4 regions of the Kineococcus esterisolvens genome follow, and region 4 is predicted to be linked to each of the others. Evidence: riboswitches for the same ligand, from Rfam matches in the RefSeq annotation. Region 4 holds a riboswitch; each other region holds the start of a gene.
What was found. Region 4 has a riboswitch for S-adenosylmethionine ahead of ACRYR8_RS18605 (MetQ/NlpA family ABC transporter substrate-binding protein). Riboswitches for the same ligand answer to the same signal wherever they lie in the genome.
Positions count from the first base shown of each region.

Region 1: another riboswitch for S-adenosylmethionine. It lies ahead of ACRYR8_RS01875 (MFS transporter); the one in region 4 lies ahead of ACRYR8_RS18605 (MetQ/NlpA family ABC transporter substrate-binding protein).
Region 2: another riboswitch for S-adenosylmethionine. It lies ahead of ACRYR8_RS00505 (sulfurtransferase); the one in region 4 lies ahead of ACRYR8_RS18605 (MetQ/NlpA family ABC transporter substrate-binding protein).
Region 3: another riboswitch for S-adenosylmethionine. It lies ahead of ACRYR8_RS01180 (rhodanese-like domain-containing protein); the one in region 4 lies ahead of ACRYR8_RS18605 (MetQ/NlpA family ABC transporter substrate-binding protein).

Region 1 covers NZ_JBJLRI010000003.1:16,395-19,591, reverse strand. Annotated here, with positions in the region: gene ACRYR8_RS01885 (electron transfer flavoprotein subunit beta/FixA family protein) at 1-365, shown strand, start outside; gene ACRYR8_RS01880 (electron transfer flavoprotein subunit alpha/FixB family protein) at 362-1,333, shown strand; SAM riboswitch class I at 1,381-1,469, shown strand; gene ACRYR8_RS01875 (MFS transporter) at 1,475-2,824, shown strand; gene ACRYR8_RS01870 (LLM class flavin-dependent oxidoreductase) at 2,821-3,197, shown strand, end outside.
Region 2 covers NZ_JBJLRI010000001.1:110,235-113,431, forward strand. Annotated here, with positions in the region: gene cobA (uroporphyrinogen-III C-methyltransferase) at 1-1,076, shown strand, start outside; gene ACRYR8_RS00505 (sulfurtransferase) at 1,178-2,086, opposite strand; SAM riboswitch class I at 2,429-2,522, opposite strand; gene ACRYR8_RS00510 (FxLYD domain-containing protein) at 2,609-3,197, opposite strand, start outside.
Region 3 covers NZ_JBJLRI010000002.1:29,184-32,380, reverse strand. Annotated here, with positions in the region: gene dnaG (DNA primase) at 1-748, shown strand, start outside; tRNA gene ACRYR8_RS01190 (tRNA-Asn) at 830-902, shown strand; gene ACRYR8_RS01185 (HNH endonuclease family protein) at 978-1,664, shown strand; SAM riboswitch class I at 1,766-1,852, shown strand; gene ACRYR8_RS01180 (rhodanese-like domain-containing protein) at 1,860-2,279, shown strand; gene ACRYR8_RS01175 (O-succinylhomoserine sulfhydrylase) at 2,276-3,197, shown strand, end outside.
Region 4 covers NZ_JBJLRI010000082.1:11,770-14,966, reverse strand. Annotated here, with positions in the region: gene ACRYR8_RS18610 (methionine ABC transporter ATP-binding protein) at 1-840, opposite strand, end outside; gene ACRYR8_RS18605 (MetQ/NlpA family ABC transporter substrate-binding protein) at 842-1,786, opposite strand; SAM riboswitch class IV at 1,979-2,088, opposite strand; gene ACRYR8_RS18600 (FecCD family ABC transporter permease) at 2,282-3,197, shown strand, end outside.

The DNA.
Region 1 (3,197 bases), on a different contig from region 4:
CGCAGCTCACCCTCGCCGACGAGATCACCGTCGAGGGCGGCACCGTGCGGGTGCGCCGGGAGACCTCCACCGACGTCGAGGTGCTCAGCGCCCCCGCGCCGGCGGTGCTGTCGGTGACCGACCAGGCGTTCCGCGCCCGCTTCCCCGACTTCAGGGGCATCCTCGCCGCGCGCAAGAAGCCGGTCGCGGTGCTCTCGCTGGCCGACCTCGGCGTCGACCCCGCCACCGTCGGGCTCGACGGCTCCGCCACGCGCGTCCTGGAGGCCGCACCGCGCCCCGAGCGCGGCGACCGCGTGCTGGTGACCGGCGGCGCCGAGACGGTGCCGGCCCTCGTGGACTACCTGGTGCGGAAGGGTTTCGCGTGAACCTCCTCGTCCTGCTCGACCACGGCGACGGGCGGCTGCGCCCCACCGCCCTGGAGCTGCTGACCCTGGCCCGCGACGTGCCGGGCGCGCGGGTGCACGCCGTGTGGGTCGGCGCGGCCCCGGGCGAGGAGGCGCGCGCCGCCGTCGCCGCGCACGGTGCCGCCGTGCTGCACCACGTCCTCGTCGAGGGTGCCGACGACCGCCTCACCGCCTCCGTCGTGGACGCCCTCGAGGCCGTGCGCGCCGAGGTGGACGCCCCGCTGCTGCTGGTCGCGTCCACCTTCGAGGGCAAGGAGGTCGCCGCCCGCCTGGCCGGGCGCACCGGCGCGGGCGTCGTCACCGGCGCCGGTGCCCTCGAGCTCGGCGCCGACGGCCGCTTCGTCGCCGGCAAGACCGTCCTGGCCGGCACCTGGACCACCCGCTGCGCCGTCACCGCCCCCTTCGGGGTCGTGGCGCTGGCCCCGAACGCCGTGCAGGCCGCCCCGGTGGACGGCGCCGGTGCCCTGGACGTCGTGGAGCACCGCGTGGCCGCCTCCGCCGCGGCCCGCGCGGTCACCGTCCACTCCCGCGAGCCCCGGCCCACCTCCGACCGCCCGGCGCTGGCCGAGGCGGAGGTCGTCGTCGTCGGCGGTCGCGGCGTGGAGGGCGACTTCTCGCTCGTGGAGGAGCTCGCCGACGTCCTCGGCGGCGCCGTGGGCGCCACCCGCGTGGCCACCGACGAGGGCTGGATCGGGCACGAGGCCCAGGTCGGGCAGACCGGCGTCACCATCAGCCCGCGCCTGTACGTCGGCGCGGGCGTCTCCGGCGCGGTGCACCACCGCGGCGGGATGGCCGCCTCGGTGACCGTCGTGGCCGTCAACAGCGACCCCGACGCGCCGATCTTCGAGTTCGCCGACTACGGGATCGTCGGCGACCTCACCGAGGTCCTGCCCGCGCTGAGCGACGAGATCCGCCGCCGCCGCTCCTGAACCGCGCTGGTTTGCGCGCGGGCGTCGTCGTGCCCTAGGTTTCCGGACGACCATCCAGAGCGGCCGAGAGACCTGGCTCGACGACGCCGCAGCAACCACCCCTCGGGGAAGGTGCTTCCGCCAGGACCGATGGGAGTCCCGGTGAGCTCTGCCCGTGTCCTCGTGCCCTCGAACGTCGACGAGCGCGTCCTGCGCCGTCGCGCTGCGCTCGGCAGCTTCGTCGGCACCACGATCGAGTGGTACGACTACTACCTCTACGGCACGGCGGCCGCCCTGGTGTTCGCCCCGCTGTTCTTCCCGCAGGTCGACGGCGCCGTGGGCGTCATCGCCGCCTTCGCCACCTACGCGGTGGGTTTCGTGGCGCGGCCGCTGGGCGGTGCGGTCGCCGGGCACCTCGGGGACCGTCTGGGGCGCAAGAAGGTCCTGGTCGCCTCCCTGCTGCTGATGGGCGCCTCGACGGCCCTCATCGGCCTGCTGCCCACGTACGCCTCGATCGGCGTCGCGGCACCCGTGCTCCTCGTGACCGCCCGCCTGCTGCAGGGGTTCTCCGCCGGCGGCGAGTGGGGCGGCGCGGTGCTGCTGGCGGTCGAGCACGCCCCGCCGGGACGCCGCGGCCTGTTCGGGGCCGTGCCGCAGATGGGGTCGGCGGCCGGGATGGTGCTGGCGAGCGGGGGTTTCTGGCTGACCCGGACCCTCACCACGCCCGAGCAGTTCCTGTCCTGGGGCTGGCGGGTGCCGTTCCTGGCCAGCGCCGTGCTCGTCGTCGTCGGCCTGGTCATCCGCCTGAAGGTGGCCGACTCGCCGGTGTTCGCCGAGTTGCGGCGCGAGGGCGCCGTCGCCCGCCGCCCGGTCGTCGACGTGCTGCGCGAGGACGCCCGGGGCGTGCTGCTGACCACCGGGATGCGGCTGGGCCAGAACGGCGGGTACGTCCTGTACACGGTGTTCGCCCTGAACTACCTCACCGAGCAGGTCCGCGACGACGGCGGGGACGTCGGCCTGCTCGCCGTGCTCGTCGCCTCGGTGCTGAGCCTGGCCGCCACTCCGCTGTGGGGACTGGCCTCCGACCGGTTCGGCCGCCGCCCGGTGTACCTGTTCGGCGCGGTGCTCACCGCGGTCTTCACGGTGCCGGCGTTCTGGCTGCTGGACACCGGCTCGACGTTGCTGATCGTCGGCGCCGTCGTCGTCGCCGTCAACCTCGGCCACGACAGCATGTACGGCTCGCAGGGCGCGTTCTTCGCCGAGCAGTTCCCCGCCCGCACCCGCTACAGCGGCGCCTCGCTGGGTTACTCCATCGGCGCGGTCCTCGGTGGTGGGCTGACCCCGCTGATCGCCGCGTCGCTGCTGGCCCTGGGCGGCGGCTCGCCCTGGCTGGTCGCCGGGTACCTCAGCCTGCTGGCGGTGCTGACCGCCCTCTCGGCCGCCGCGTCCCCGGAGACCGCCCACCGCCCCCTGGACGCCACCGTCCCGACCCCGGAGAACTCCACCCCGTGAGCACCGCACCGCTGCGCTTGAACGCCTTCGCCATGGCCTGCGTCGGCCACCAGGCCGCCGGGTTGTGGGCGCGTCCGGAGGACCGCAGCGCCGAGTACCGCACCCTCCGGTACTGGACCGACCTGGCGCAGCTGCTGGAGCGCGGGGGTTTCGACGCGCTGTTCCTGGCCGACGTCCTGGGCGTGTACGACGTGCACGGCGGCTCGCGCGACGCGGCGGTGCGCGCCGCCGCGCAGGTCCCCGTCAACGACCCCCTCATGGCGGTCTCGGCGATGGCGGCGGTCACCGGGCAGCTGGGTTTCGGGCTCACCGTCACCACGACGTACGAGCAGCCCTACGCCCTGGCCCGCCGGCTGACGACCCTTGACCACCT
Region 2 (3,197 bases), on a different contig from region 4:
CCGCGCTCCTGTGCGAGGAGCTGCGCGAGGAGCACGGCAGCGGACGGGTGCGCTGGCGCGAGGGCACCCTGCGCGCCGGTGACCTGGACGGGGCCTGGCTCGTGCACGCCGCCACCGGCGACCCGCGCGAGGACGCCGCCGCCGCCTCGCTGGCCGAGGCGCGGCGGCTGTGGTGCGTGCAGGCGGGGACCCCCGGCGCGGGTACCGCCGCCGAACCGGCCGTCGTGCGCCGCGACGACGTCGTGGTCTCGGTGAGCGCGGGCGCGGACACCGGACGGGCCAGGGCGCTGGCCGTCCACCTCGGGCAGCGGATCGACTCGGGCGCGGCACCGCTGCGCCGGCACCGCCGCACCCGCGGACGCGTCGTGCTCGTCGGCGGCGGCCCCGGCGAGCCGGAGCTGCTCACCCTGCGGGGACGGCGCCGCCTGGCGGAGGCCGACGTGGTGGTGGTGGACCGCCTCGCCCCCACCGCCGTCCTCGCCGAGCTCGACCCGGACGTCGAGGTCGTCGACGTGGGCAAGACCTCCGGGAACCACCCGGTGCCGCAGGAGGAGATCAACCGGGTCCTGGTGGACGCCGCCCTGGCCGGGCGCACCGTCGTGCGCCTGAAGGGCGGCGACCCCTACGTGCTGGGCCGCGGCGGCGAGGAGGTGCTGGCCTGCCGCGCCGCCGGCGTCGACGTCGAGGTGGTGCCAGGCGTCACCAGCGCCTTCGCGGTGCCCGCCGCGGCGGGGATCCCCGTGACGCACCGCGGGGCTGCGCGCTGCGTCACGGTCCTGTCCGGCCACGAGGACCTCGACGGCGACGACCTGGGCGCGCTCGCCCGCCTCGCCGGGACCCTCGTGGTCCTCATGGGCGTCGCGGCGCTGGACCGGCTCGCCGCCGACCTGCTGGCCGCCGGCCGCGACCCGGCGACCCCGGTCGCCGTCGTGCAGGACGGCTGGAGCCCCCACCAGCGCACCACCACCGCACCGCTGGCCGACATCGCCCGGGTGGCCCGCGAGGCCGGCGTGCGGGCACCGGCCGTCGTCGTCGTCGGCGAGGTCGTCACGGCGCTGGGACCCACCGGGCCCTGAGCGTTCCCGAGCCGCCCCGGACGCGGGAGGACGGCCCCTGCGGGGTCCGGCGGCACGAGGCCGCGGGACCCGCAGGGGCCGTCGCGGGGTTCCCGGAGGGCTCAGCGCTCGCCGGGCTCGGGACCCACGACGATGGGCGCGCGCACCGCGTTGCCCCACTCCGTCCAACTGCCGTCGTAGTTGCGGACGTCCTCCAGCCCCAGCAGGTGCGTCAGCACGAACCACGTGTGGCTGGACCGCTCACCGATGCGGCAGTAGGTGATGGTCTGCGTGGTGGGGGTCAGGCCCGCACCGGCGAAGTAGATCTCCTCCAGCGCCGCGCGGTCCTTGAAGGTGCCGTCCTCGGCGGCCGCCTTCGCCCACGGAACGCTCGCCGCGCCGGCGATGTGACCGCCGCGCAGCGTGCCCTCCTGCGGGTAGTCGGGCATGTGGGTGCGCTCGCCCGTGTACTCCGGCGCCGAGCGCACGTCCACGAGGCCGCCACGGTGCTCGCGCACGTCGGGCGCGAACGCCCGCACGCGACTGTCGTCGCGCTCCACCACGGGGTACTCGGTGCGCTGGCGCTGCGGCACCTCGGTGGTCAGCTCACGTCCCTCGGCGGCCCACTTGGCGCGACCGCCGTCCAGCAGCCGCACGTCCTCGTGGCCGAACAGGGTGAACACCCACAGCGCGTACGCGGCCCACCAGTTGCTCTTGTCGCCGTACAGCACGATGGTGTCGTCGCGGCTGATCCCCTTGGCGGAGAGCAGTTCCGCGAACGCCGCGCCGTCCAGGTAGTCGCGGGTCACCGGGTCGTTGAGCTCGGTGTGCCAGTCCACCTTCACCGCGCCGGGAACGTGACCGGTCTCGTACAGCAGGACGTCCTCGTCGCTCTCGACGACGACCAGGCCCTCCCGGCCCAGGTTCTCGGCGAGCCAGGCGGTGCTCACCAGCTTCTCCGGGTGGGCGTAACCGGCGAACTTCTCGTCGGTGGTGTCGGCGGGCACCGCGGTGGACGTGGGGGTCGACATGCGTTCTCTCTCCAGGGCGTGACGTGGGGCTTCCGGCCGCCGTGCAGCGGCCGGGCGGGTGGGGGTGCTCCCGCCGGAGCGGCCTCGTGGAGGCCGTCGGCCGGGGCACCGGCGGGCGGGGGGGGGGGGGGGGGGGGGGGGGGGCCCCGCGGCCGGGCGGCGGGGGGGCGCGCGGCGGGCCGGGCCCGGGGGGGGGGGGGCCCCCGCCGCCGCCCCCCCGCCCCCCCCCGCGGTCCGGCCGGGTTCCGCAGCGGTCAGCGACAGGCCGCGGAACCGCGCCGGCACAGGTCGATGTGCCGGCGGGAGTGCAGTTCGGTGGTGCGGTCCTGAGTCATGCCGTGCCCTCCATCGGTCCTGGCGGAAGCACCCACGCCCTGCGGGAGGGGGGTTGCTGCGGCGTCGTCGAGCCAGGTCTCTCGGCCGCTCTGGATGGTCGTGGGCCACACCGTGCCCGTTGCGCAGGCACGCTGTCAACCTCCTCGTGCTCCGACCCGGCGGAGCGACCCGCCGCTCCCGCGGTGCTCAACCGGCGGCGCTCACGTCCTGCGTCACCTCGAGGACCCGGCAGGCCACCGCCCCGGTGACCCCGCTGCCCCGCACCGCGACCGTGACGGTCTGCCCCGGGGCGAGGCCCGCCACGTCGGTGCGCCCCTCCCCGAGGGTGGCGTCGGCGGCGTCCACCCACTCCACCGCGACCGACAGGCTGCGCGTGCGTTCCGCGGTGCCGGTGACCGACACGGTCGCGGTGGCCGTCCCGGACGCGCCCGCCTCGCCGCAGGAGAGCACCTCGACGCCCTCGGGGGACCCGGAGGGGCGCGTGCCCGCCGCTCCCCCGGCGACCGGCCCCGCCGTCCCCCCGGGGGGCTCCTGCGCCTGCTGGACCACGTCCCCGCGTGCCTCGACCGTGACGGCCACCACCGCGGCGACGGCGCCCGCGGACAGCACCAGCCCCGCACGGGCCGCCCGGGAGGTGCGCGCGCGCCGCAGGGCAGCGGCGGCGACGAGGAGGCCCAGCACCGCCAGGACCAGGGCGAGCACGTGCAGCCGCGGCACGAACGCGACCAGGGCACCCGCCACGGCCAGGACCACGGAGGCCAGGGCGGCGCCGCGC
Region 3 (3,197 bases), on a different contig from region 4:
CTCCCGCTACGACCTCGACAGCGAGGCCGGCCGCCTGGCCGCGCTGGACGCGGCCGCCCCGATCGTCGCGACGATCCGCGACCGCGGTCTGCGGCAGCGCTACGCGGTCAACCTGGACCGCTGGACGGGCTTCCTCGACGAGCGCTTCGTGCTGGACCGGGTGCGCCGGCACGCCGGGGACGGGCACGGCGGCCGCGACGGGCACGGCGGGACGTCCCGCCGCAGCGGGACCGGCGAGCAGGCCGCCGCCCGCCCCGCCCCGCCGGCCCAGCGGGTCGACGACGTCGTCGAGCAGCTGGAGCGGCGGGTGCTGTCGTGCGCGCTGCAGGCGCCGTGGGTGGTCGCCGAGGACTTCGCCGAACTGCCCGCCGACGCCTTCACCGCACCCGTGCACCGCGCCGTGCACGACGCGGTCACCGCCGCGGGCGGTCCGCTGGAGGCGCCGCAGGGGCCGGCGTGGGTGGCGGCGGTGCTGGAGTACGCCGACGGCCCCGTCGCGGCGCTGGTGCAGGAGCTGGCCGTGACGGAGCTGCCCGTCAGCGACGAGGAGGAGCTGGAGCGCTGGGGCCGCTCGCTGGTGGCGGCGCTGGCCGGTCAAGCGGCCACCCGCGCGGTCGCCGACGCGCGGCGGCTCCTGCAGCGGCTGGACCCCTCGGCGCAGGCGCAGGAGTACCTGGCGGCCTCCTCGGAGCTGTTCCGCCTGGAGGCCGCCCGGCGGGCCTGGCAGGAGCGCGCGCAGGGGTCCTGACGGGGCCCGGCCCGTGACGCGGGCACCCGGGAGGGGCTGGTACGGTTGACGTGCTGTCGCCGGGGGTTCACCCGGCGGTGGTCCCGCATAGCTCAATTGGCAGAGCAGCCGGCTGTTAACCGGCAGGTTGTTGGTTCGAGTCCAACTGCGGGAGCTCCTCGAGGGGGCGTGCGCACGCACGCCCCCTTCGTCGTCCCCGGCTCCACGGGGACCCGTGGAGGAGGTGGCCGTGCCCGCTCGGCGCTCCAGCGCCCCCGCGGCGATCCTCGTGCCGCTGCTGCTGGTCGTGCTGGCCGTCGCGCTGTGGCGCGCGCTCGCCGGCGGCGCGCCCACCGGGACCGGCGCCGCGACCGGCGACGCGGCCGAGGCGCTGGCCGCGCTCGAGGTGCGTGCCGCCGCCCCCTCCACCGGTTACGAGCGCGAGCTGTTCGGCGACGGCTGGGTGGACGTGGACGCCGACGGCTGCCGCACCCGCGACGACGTCCTGCAGCGGGACCTGACCGGGGTCCGCCTGGGCGAGGACGGCTGCACGGTGCTGTCCGGCACGCTGGAGGACCCCTACTCCGGGGACGAGATCGCCTTCCGCCGCGGGCGGGGCACCAGCGACGACGTGCAGATCGATCACGTCGTCGCGCTCGCCGCCGCCTGGCGCACCGGCGCGCAGGAGCTCAGCGACGACGAGCGCGTCCGCTTCGCCAACGACCCCCTGGAACTGCTGGCCGTGGACGGGGCGCTGAACCAGTCCAAGGGCGACGACGACGCCTCCGAGTGGCTGCCGCCGGTGGGGGAGTGCGAGTACGTCGCCCGGCAGGTCGCCGTCAAGAGCGCGTGGGGGCTGTGGGTGACGCCCGCCGAGGGCGAGGCGATGGCCGACGTCCTCGCCGGCTGCCCCGGGCAGGAGCTGCCCGGTCCCTGAGACGGCCGGGCGGCCGCAGCCGCCCGGTGCGGACCGGTGGGGCCCGGTGCGGCGCACCGGCGAGGGGGCCCGCGCACCTCCGCCGATGCCCTACGCTGATCGGACCATCCAGAGCGGCCGAGAGACCTGGCTCGACGACGCCGCAGCAACCCCCCTCGGGAGGGTGCTCATGCCGGGACCGATGGGAGGGTTCTGTTGACCTACTCCGGCGACCTCACGGCGCGTGAGGCGTTCGAGCTGCTGCGCGACGACGGCGACGCCGTCCTCGTGGACGTCCGCACCGAGGCGGAGTGGACGTACGTCGGGGTGCCCGACACCGCCGAGCTGGGCAGGTCGCCGATCTTCGCCTCGTGGTTGCCGGTGGAGCAGGACGCGCCCGGTGCGAGGTTCCTCGCGGAGCTGGCGCGCGCGGGCGTCGAGCCGGGCCACCGCGGCCCGGTGGTGTTCCTGTGCCGCTCGGGCAAGCGGTCCGTCGCCGCCGCCGAGGCCGCCACGGCCGCCGGCATCGGCCCCAGCTACAACGTCCTCGACGGCTTCGAGGGAGACCTGGACGAGCACGGGCACCGCGGCGGCGCCGGCTGGCGCGCGCAGGGCCTGCCGTGGAGGCAGTCGTGAACGAGCAGCGACCGCGCCCCTGGCGCCCCGACACCACCGCCGTGCGCGGCGGCCTGGCCCGCTCGGGTTTCGAGGAGACCTCCGAGGCGATGTACCTGACGTCCGGGTACGTCTACGACTCCGCCGCTGCCGCCGAGGCCGCGTTCACCGGTGAGGTCGACCGCTACGTCTACTCCCGCTACGGGAACCCCACGGTCTCGGTGTTCACCGAGCGGCTGCGGCTGCTGGAGGGCGCCGAGGCGTGCTACGGACTGGCCAGCGGCATGTCCGCGGTGTTCTACGCCCTGGGGGCGTTGCTGGGTGCCGGCGACCGGGTCGTGGCCGCCCGCAGCCTGTTCGGCTCCTGCTACGTCATCCTCGACGAGATCCTGCCCCGCTGGGGCGTGACGACGGAGTTCGTCGACGGCGAGGACCTCGCGCAGTGGGAGCGGGCCCTGGCCACGCCCGCGCAGGCGGTGTTCTTCGAGACCCCGGCGAACCCCATGCAGACCCTCGTGGACATCGAGGCGGTCGCGGATCTCGCCCACGCGGCCGGCGCGGTCGTGGTGGTGGACAACGCCTTCGCCAGCCCGGTGGGCCAGCGGCCGCTGCAGTTCGGCGCCGACGTCGTCGTGTACTCCGCGACCAAGCACATCGACGGCCAGGGGCGCGTGATGGGCGGCGCCGTCCTGGGCACCGCGGAGTTCGTCGGGGGCCGCCTCCAGGAGCTGACCCGGCACACCGGGCCCACCCTGAGCCCGTTCAACGCGTGGACGCTCGCCAAGGGCCTGGAGACCCTCGGCCTGCGGGTGCGGCACTCCGCTGCCACCGCGCTGCGCATCGCCGAGCACCTCGAGGTCGGCCCCGGCGTGCGCTGGGTGCGCTACCCGCTGCTGCCCTCGCACCCGCAGTTCGACCTCGCGAAGCGCCAGATGGAAC
Region 4 (3,197 bases):
CAGGCCCGGCTCGTCGGTGATCCGCACGGTGACGAGGCGACCGGAGTGGTGGTCGCGCAGGCGCGCCAGCTGCTCGGGGGTGGGCCGGTCGTGCAGGACGCTGCGCACGAACCGCTGCGCCGGCGGGGTCTGCGGGTCGGAGAACACGTCGTAGACGTCGCCGACCTCGACGACGCGGCCGGCTTCCATGACCGCCACCCGGTCGGCGATCTGCCGCACCGCGTCCATCTCGTGGGTGATGACGACGATCGTCACGCCCAGCTCGCGGTTGACCCGCCGCAGCAGCGAGAGGACCTCGGTGGTGGTCTCCGGGTCCAGCGCGCTGGTGGCCTCGTCGGCCAGCAGCAGCGGCGGGTTCGTCGCGAGCGCGCGGGCGATGCCGACGCGCTGCTTCTGCCCGCCGGACAGCTGCTCCGGGTGGGCGTGGGCGCGTTCCAGCAGGCCGACGAAGTCCAGCAGCTCCGCCACCCGCGCCTCGCGCTGCGCCTTGTCCACGCCGGCCACCTTCAGCGGGTAGGCGACGTTCCCGGCGACGGTGCGGGAGCGGAACAGGTTGAACTGCTGAAAGATCATGCCGATCTCCCGGCGCGCGGCCCGCAACTGCTTCTCGGGCAGTCGCGTCAGCTCCCGCCCGGCGACGGTGACCGTCCCGGACGTGGGCGCCTCCAGGGCGTTCACCAGCCGCACGAGCGTGGACTTGCCGGCCCCGGAGTACCCGATGACGGCGAGGACCTCGCCGGCGTGCACGTCGAGGCTGACGTCGTCGACGGCGGTGACGACCTTCCCGGAGCGCTCGTACCGCTTGGTGACGCCCTGCAGGCGCACGATGGGGTCGGCCATCTCAGCCCTGCGCCGCCCGCGCGTCCTCCTCGACGTCCACCAGCTGCTCCTGCAGGGTGGCGGCGTCGACGTCGCGGACGACGGCCTGCGGGTAGCTCTTGACGAACTCCTCCTGCACGGCGGGGTCGTGGATGAGCTCGGCGAGGTCGAGGTAGGTCTGGTTCCCGGTGTCCTCGGCGCGGGAGACGAAGAGGTTCACGTAGGGCACGGCGGACTCGCTCTCCGGGTCGTCCTGGTGGACGACGGCGTCGACCGGCAGTCCGGCGCTGGTGGCGTAGTTGTTGTTCACCACGGCGCCGGCCACGGAACCGCTCTGCAGGGCACCGGCGGTCTGGGAGGCGTCCAGCGGGACGACCTCGACCGTGGAGGTCTCCACGTCCGCGACGGTGGAGAACGCGGAGCCGCCACCGGCCAGGGTCAGCAGGCCGGCGTCCTGGAGAACGAGCAGCGCGCGCGCCTCGTTGATCGCGTCGTCGGGGATGGCGATCTTCGCGCCCTGCGGGAACTGCGACGGGTCGTCGTGCTCGGTGGAGTACAGCGGCAGCGGGTACACGGCGGTGGAGCCGACGGGCTGCAGGTCGTCGCCCGCGGTGACGTTGTAGTTCGCGAGGTACTGGGTGTGCTGGAACTGGTTGAGGTCGACCTCGCCCTGGCTCAGCGCCGGGTTCGGCAGGCTGTAGTCGGAGAAGTTCACCAGCTCGACGTCGACGCCGAGGCGCTCCTGCGCCAGGTCGACGTAGGTGTTCCAGTACGGCTCGGCCTGGTCGGTCACGCCGATGCGGACGGTCTCGCCGCCGGCGGCGGTGGTGGTGGTGTCCTCACCGGTGTTGCGCACGACGAGCGCGATGACGACGGCGACGACCACGACGACGGCGGCGCCGATGAGGATCGGCAGCTTGCTGCGCTGCGGCTTGTCGGGCAGGGCGGGCGGGGTGGCGCTGGACACGACGGGCTCCTCGTGAGGGGTGGTGCGGGATCGGTCCGCCGCCGGCACCCGGACGGGCGGGCGGCGTGGGCGGGGCGGTCAGCCGCGGGTGGCGGCGCCGCCCCGGGGACACGAGGGGGACGTGGCGCGCGGGCTCACGACGGGTTGCCTCCTGCTCGGCCAGGCCGTTCCCGCCACCTCCGTGACGGCACGGCCACACGCTTGCGGGACGCTCCGTCCCGCCGGGCTTTCACCTGGAGCACCCCACCGCGGACGAGGGTTGCCGGTCAGCCAGCCAGGGCTTGTCGCTGACGCTCGATGCCGGGAGCAATGGTAACGAGGTGCCGGATCGGAGGTCAAAACGTGTCCGGTCCCTTCCGGTCCCTTCCGGTCCCTTCCGGTCGTGCCCGGTCGTGCCCGCTTGCCCGCCGTCCGCGGGGACCGGTACGGCCACCGGGGCTTGTCGCGAGTAAGTTGCAACAAGCCCCACCGGTCGACGCCCGCAGGAGGTCCCCCGTGCCGGCAACCGGTGCACCGGCCCGATCGTCCCCCCCGCTGCCGCGCGACCCGCTGGGCCGCCGCGCGCGGGGGCGGCGCGGCGCCGTCGCACTCACCGCGCTCGCCGCGCTGACCGTCGCCGCCGCGCTGGCGGGCGCGGCCGTGGGCGCGGCGGCCGTCGAGCCCGCCGACGTCCTGCGCGTGGTGGCCCACCACCTGCCCGGGACCCGCTCCCCGGCAGTGGTGCCCGACCCGGTCGTGGAGGCCGTCGTGTGGGACGTGCGGCTGCCGCGGGTGCTGCTGGGCCTGGCCGTGGGCGCCGGGCTGGCGGTGTGCGGGGCGGCCCTGCAGGCCATGGTGCGCAACCCGCTGGCCGACCCGCAGCTGCTGGGCGTCAGCTCCGGCGCCTCCACGGGCGCCGCGGCGGCGCTGCTGCTGGGCGCCGGCGCCGGCTGGGGCGAGCACGCGCTGTCCGGCAGCGCCTTCACCGGTGCGCTGGCCGCCTCGGTGCTCGTGTACGCCGTGGCGCGCAGCGCGGGGCAGGTCACCTCGGCCCGGCTGCTGCTGTCGGGCGTCGCGGTCGGCTACGCACTGCACGCGGCCACCAGCTTCCTCGTCTTCGCCTCCGGATCGGCCGAGGGCGCCCGCTCGGTGGTGTTCTGGCTGCTGGGCTCGCTGGGCCTGGCCGCGTGGGGCGCGCCCCTGGCGGCCGTGCTCGTCGTGGTCGCCGCCACCGTCACCCTGCTCACCGCGTGGGGGCCGCGGCTGGACGCCCTCGCGATGGGCGACGAGACCGCGCGCGGCCTGGGCGTGTCCCCCGCGGCGTTCCGCACGGTGCTGCTGGCCGTGGTCTCGCTGTGCGTGGGGGTGCTGGTGGCCGCCTCCGGGACGATCGGCTTCGTCGGCCTGGTGGTGCCGCACGTGGCCCGGCGCC